One region of the Streptomyces sp. NPDC007907 genome, then DNA from elsewhere that is predicted to be linked to it. Evidence: riboswitches for the same ligand, from Rfam matches in the RefSeq annotation. Region 1 holds a riboswitch; the other holds the start of a gene.

Region 1 (2,923 bases):
CGGGCACCCGCGAGACGCCGTAGCGGCGGGCGAGGAGTTCCTCGGTGAGCCGGCTGCCGCGCGCGTGGACACCCGCGACGATGTCGTCGCGGATGGCGGTGCACACCGAGTGCGCGGGAATACGCATGACCGACCTCCGCTTAATCCCCGTGAAACGCCGACGAGCGGCGTGTGTTCCGTGACTCTATTGCAATGAGCCGGAATTTCCGACGGCAAGCGGGAATCCATGGATATTTTTTGGACAGCGGACATCCACGGGCCGCCCGGGAGGCCATCCGGGAGGCCGTAGTCCGGTGGCCCGCAAACGCCGAAAGCCCCGGCTCGGGGAGCCGGGGCTTTCGGGAACGGCGGAGAGGTTCCGGTCAGAGGCTGACGCCGTGCGAGCGGAGGTAGGCGACCGGGTCGATGTCGGAGCCGTACTCGGGGCTCGTACGGGCCTCGAAGTGCAGGTGCGGGCCGGTGACGTTGCCGGTCGCGCCGGACAGGCCGATCTGCTGACCGGGGGTGACCTTCTGGCCGACCGAGACAGCGATGGACGACAGGTGGCCGTACTGGGTGTACGTGCCGTCGTTCATCTTGATCACGATGTTGTTGCCGTAGGAGCCGCCCCACCCGGCCTCGACGACCTCGCCCATGCCGACCGCGTGGACGGAGGTGCCGCTGGCGGCGTGGAAGTCCACGCCGGTGTGGCTGCCGGAGGACCACAGACCGCTGCTGGCCTGGTAGGCGGTGGAGACGTACGAGCCGGAGATCGGGGCCACGAAGGCGTTGAGGCGCTTGCGCTCGGCCTCGCGGGCGGCGCGCTCCTTGGCCGCGCGGGCCTTCTCGGCCGCCTCCTTGGCCTTCTCGGCCACCTCGGCGGCCCGCTTGCGGGCGGCCTCCTCGGCCTTCTGCTTGGCGGCGGCTTCGTCGGCGGCCTGCTGCTGCGCGACGGCCTGGGCGTCGATCTGCTGGGCCACGGTGTCGCCCATGGTGACGACCGGGGTGAGACCCGTCTGCTCCGTGCTGGGCTCGGCGGCGAAGGCCGCGGGGGCCGCCACGGTGCCGATCACGCCGGTGGTGGCGAGGGCCGCCACACCTGCCGCGCGGGCGGTGCCGCGCTGGATCCTGCTGGGACGACGGTGCTTCCCGGTGGCGCGAGTGAACGCCATGTGGTGGCTGGTCCTTTCCTTCCCTCTCGCCTACCGGGTTAGCTGACGGGTTCGGAGCAGGAAGGTCTCCTACGGACTCCCTCGCGGCACGCGCGGGCGTCCGATTCACCCCAGGGACTGCGGTGGGTCCCCGGCTCCCCTGGCTCGCGCCGTACGGGGACTCGGCGATGACTGTCCGGTGCCGCGGGTGCGGCGCACTGCCTGACGAACAGCCCGGACGACGCTAAGCGGCGCCGCTTTCAATTCCCAAACGAATCCCGGCTTTTGTAGCGCATCCCACAGGGCAGACAGGCAACTCCCATCCCAATTCGGGCATAAGGGGGCCCTGGTGCCTTCGAAGACAACCAGGGCCCCTGCGCGCGCCTGCCGCTACTCCGCCGAGACGACGGTGACTTCGCCGATGCCGAGGGCCTCCACAGGCGCCTTGATCTGCGCCGCGTCACCGACGAGGACGGTCACCAGACGGTCCACCGGGAAGGCGCTGACGGCCGCCGCGGTGGCCTCCACGGTGCCGGTCGCCGCGAGCTGCCGGTACAGCGTGGCCTGGTAGTCGTCGGGCAGGTGCTGCTCGACCTGGTCGGCCAGCGTGCTCGCGACGGCGGCCGCCGTTTCGTACTTCAGCGGCGCCACGCCGACCAGGTTCTGCACGGCGACGTCCCGCTCGGCGTCGGTCAGGCCCTCAGCGGCCAGGGTGCGCAGCACCGTCCAGAGGTCCTCCAAGGCGGGGCCGGTGTTGGGGGTGTCCACGGAACCGCTGATGGCGAGCATCGCGGCACCGGTGCCGTCCGGGGCGGACCTGAGGACCTGGCCGAACGCCCGTACGCCGTAGGTGTAGCCCTTCTCCTCGCGCAGCACGCGGTCCAGACGCGAGGTGAGGGTGCCGCCCAGGCAGTAGGTGCCGAGCACCTGCGCGGGCCACACGCGGTCGTGCCGGTCCGGACCGATCCGGCCGATCAGCAGCTGCGTCTGGACGGCGCCGGGGCGGTCCACGATGACGACCCGGCCGGTGTCGTCGGCGGTCACCGGCGGCACCGGACGCGGCTCCGCCGCGAAGCCCGTCCAGGCGCCCAGCGTGTCCGCGAGCAGGGCGTCGAGGTCGATGCCGGTGAGGTCGCCGACGACCACGGCGGTGGCGGTGGCGGGCCGGACGTGCTTCTCGTAGAAGGCGCGTACGGCCGCGGAGTCGATCGCGGCGACGGTCTCCTCGGTGCCCTGCCGCGGCCGCGACATGCGGGAGTCCGCCGGGAACAGCTCCTTGGAGAGCTCCTTCGCGGCGCGGCGCGAGGGGTTGGCCAGCTCATGCGGGATCTCGTCGAGACGGTTGTTCACCAGCCGCTCGACCTCGCTGTCGGCGAACGCGGGCGCCCTGAGGGCGTCGGCGATCAGCCCCAGTCCCTTGGCGAGCCGGGAGGCCGGCACCTCCAGGCTGAGCCGGACACCGGGGTGGTCGGCGTGCGCGTCGAGGGTGGCGCCGGCGCGCTCCAGCTCGGCCGCGAAGTCCTCGGCGGAGTGCTTGTCGGTGCCCTCGGAGAACGCCCGGGCCATGATCGTGGCCACACCGTCGAGACCTGCGGGCTCGGCGTCCAGGGGGGCGTCGAGCAGCACCTCCACGGCGACGACCTGCTGGCCGGGGCGGTGGCAGCGCAGCACCGTCAGGCCGTTGTCGAGCGCGCCGCGCTCGGGGGCGGGGAAGGCCCACGGCTTGGCGTCGCCCGCCTGCGGCCGGGGGTGGAAGTCCATCGTGGCGAGCTCGGTCACCGGGCCGCCTCCTC
Region 2 (2,923 bases), on a different contig from region 1:
CGGCGTACCCCGCCGAGTCCAGGCCGACCGACACGGTGCCGGTCGCCAGCGCATATGTCGACCACCAGGTGGCGAACGGGGAGGGACCGGACATAGCGCTGATGCTAGAGAGCGGCGCGCGCGTTACGGGAGGGGCACGCGCGCGCCCCTCGAAATGCGAGGAAACCGTCCGGTCGAGTTCTCAGAGTTCTCATGGGCCGGGTATTCGTCACCGCTTCTGATGGAAGCGGCGAGGTCATTGTCGACGCTGGGCACTACCGGAACCGAGGTGGCCGGAAGGGAGCCCTGTGTTCACGCCGGTCACTCCGCGGAGCGATGCCCGGCTGTCCGTCGCGGACGACAAGCTGACGACAGGCAGCCGGGAATCCGACAGATCCGAAGAGGCCCTCAGGAGACCACTCAGGCCGGGCGGACCACACTGTGGATCGCCGACTCGCCGTCGTAGTAGATCGACTCCTCGCGCACGTACGTGCCGGGCTTCGGCGCGTGGATCATCATGCCGTTCCCGATGTAGATCCCGACGTGGGTGACGTCGTCGTAGAAGAAGACCAGGTCACCCGGCTGGGCCTGGGAGAGCGGAACCGTGGTTCCGGCGTTCACCTGGTCGTAGGTCGTGCGCGGCAGGGTGACGCCCGCGGCCTTCCAGGCGGCCTGGGTCAGGCCCGAGCAGTCGTAGGAGCCGGGCCCGACGGCGCCCCACACGTACGGCTTGCCGATCTGGGCGCGGGCGAAGGCCAGCGCCTTGTCGGCCTTGGTGGCGTACGAGGAGTCGGCCGGGGCCGTCGAGGAGGACGAGCCGGAGCCCGTCGATCCCGTGGAGCCCGACGAGGCCGTCCCGCTGTCCTGCTGCCGGGCGGCCTCCTCCTGCGCCTGCTGACGCGCGGCCTGCTGCCGAGCCAGCTCGTCGGCCTTGCGGGCGGCCTCCTCCCGCTTCTCCTTCTCGATCGCCGCGAGCCGGGCCTTCTCCTCGGCGGTCAGCTTCGACATCAGCTCGCGCGCGTCGGCGAGCTTGCGCTGGACGGTGGCCTTGGCGGTCTTCAGGTCGCCCTGCGACTCGGTGAGCGTCTCGAGGCTCTCGGTGGCCTCCTGGCGCTTCTTCATCGTCTCGGACTGCTGGGTGACGTAGTCGTCGACCGCGACCTTCTGGCGGCCCGTCATCCGGTCCATCAGCTGGGTCTGGTCGAAGTAGTCCTGCGGGGTGTCCGCCAGCAGGAACGTCGCCGTGTCCGGGGCGGCGGCGCCGGTGCGGTACTGGGCGGAGGCGAAGGAGCCGAGCTCCTCGCGCGCCTCGTTGAGCTTCTGGGTGCGCTGGGCGACGTCGTCGAGGAGGGTGTCGACGCGCTTGCGCTGCTTCGCGGTCTTCTCCTTGGCCGCGTTGTACTTGTCGGTCGCCGACTCGGCCTGGCGGTACAGGTCGTCGACCTTCTTCTCGACTTCCTCCAGGCTGGGCTTGTCGTCGGCCGCGGGGGCGGCGTTGGCCGACTGGGAGAGCAGGGCCACGGAGGTGAGGGCCGCCGTTGCGAGGGCGGGGGTCCGTATGCCTGCCACGCGCGTACCCGTAGGACGCGACTTGCGGTGCGACGCCAAGGGAGGCGACTCCTTCCACGTTCCGCCTACCGGGTTAGCTGTCGGGTTCGGGCGGGTGGTTCGGAAGGTTTGCCCTACGGCCTCTCCGCTCAGGGAGTCGGGCCGATTCACCCCAGGTTCACGGTTGGGTCCCCGGCTCCGGCTGCCACTGCGGCACACCGGACTCGGCGGAGGCCGCGCGGCCCGGCGACGTTCGCCGGTGGGGGTCGTGCGGCCTGGTCGCACGGTAGCCAACTGGTGTGGCCCCTGTGAAGGTTGATGGGTGATATGCCCGATACATTTTCGTGACCTTATCCCCGGGCGTTGCCGAGAGTGAGCGATCAAGGGGGATTCGTGGTCAAAGATCCGCGTATGTAGTGGCAATAGCAGGGCGTGATCATGCCGTCATGGAGGGCGACAACGCGCCTCCGTGCGGTCGGCGGGACACCGGGTGCGCGGCGATGTTCTCAGGGCGGCGGCGGGCTGTCAGTGGGGCGCCCTAGACTCGGAGAGCGATGAGCAGCCTCTTTGACGACCACTTCCTGGCGAACCTCCAGGCCCAGCGGGGCCCGGCCGACGAACCCCCGCCGCCGCCCGAGGACGATCACGTTCCGGAGCCGATCCCGGACGATCTGTTCGGCGGGAAGTTCGACGCGCCCCCGGACCGGGACGCCTACTACCGGGACGGAGCCCCCCGCCCCGTGGTGGACGCCGCCGCCCTCCTGGAGGGGCTGAACGACAACCAGCGCGCCGCCGTCGTCCACTCCGGCTCCCCGCTGCTCATCGTGGCCGGCGCCGGCTCCGGCAAGACCCGTGTGCTCACGCACCGCATCGCCCACCTGCTCGCCGAGCGGGACGTGCACCCGGGCCAGATCCTCGCGATCACCTTCACCAACAAGGCCGCCGGTGAGATGAAGGAGCGTGTCGAGCAGCTCGTCGGCCCGCGCGCCAACGCCATGTGGGTCATGACCTTCCACAGCGCGTGCGTGCGCATCCTGCGCCGGGAGAGCAAGAAGCTCGGCTTCACCTCCTCCTTCTCGATCTACGACGCCGCCGACTCCAAGCGTCTGATGGCCCTGGTCTGCCGCGACCTGGACCTCGACCCCAAGCGCTTCCCGCCGAAGTCCTTCAGCGCCAAGATCAGCAACCTGAAGAACGAGCTGATCGACGAGGAGGACTTCGCCGCCCAGGCCACCGACGGCTTCGAGAAGACCCTCGCCCAGGCCTACGCCATGTACCAGTCGCGGCTGCGCGAGGCGAACGCCCTCGACTTCGACGACCTGATCATGACGACGGTCAACCTGCTGCGCGCCTTCCCGGACGTCGCCGAGCACTACCGCCGCCGCTTCCGGCACGT

What was found. Region 1 has a riboswitch for cyclic di-AMP ahead of ACFZDI_RS35500 (M23 family metallopeptidase). Riboswitches for the same ligand answer to the same signal wherever they lie in the genome.
Region 2: linked by a shared signal. The riboswitch ahead of ACFZDI_RS04350 (NlpC/P60 family protein) and the one ahead of ACFZDI_RS35500 (M23 family metallopeptidase) in region 1 are both predicted to bind cyclic di-AMP.

What each region holds. Positions count from the first base shown of each region.
Region 1 covers NZ_JBIBKR010000011.1:122,535-125,457, reverse strand. The annotation lists gene ACFZDI_RS35505 (GntR family transcriptional regulator) at 1-127, opposite strand, end outside; gene ACFZDI_RS35500 (M23 family metallopeptidase) at 363-1,151, opposite strand; cyclic di-AMP (ydaO/yuaA leader) riboswitch at 1,164-1,328, opposite strand; gene ACFZDI_RS35495 (insulinase family protein) at 1,521-2,909, opposite strand; gene ACFZDI_RS35490 (pitrilysin family protein) at 2,906-2,923, opposite strand, start outside.
Region 2 covers NZ_JBIBKR010000001.1:954,775-957,697, reverse strand. The annotation lists gene ACFZDI_RS04355 (hypothetical protein) at 1-94, opposite strand, end outside; gene ACFZDI_RS04350 (NlpC/P60 family protein) at 400-1,587, opposite strand; cyclic di-AMP (ydaO/yuaA leader) riboswitch at 1,595-1,767, opposite strand; gene pcrA (DNA helicase PcrA) at 2,082-2,923, shown strand, end outside.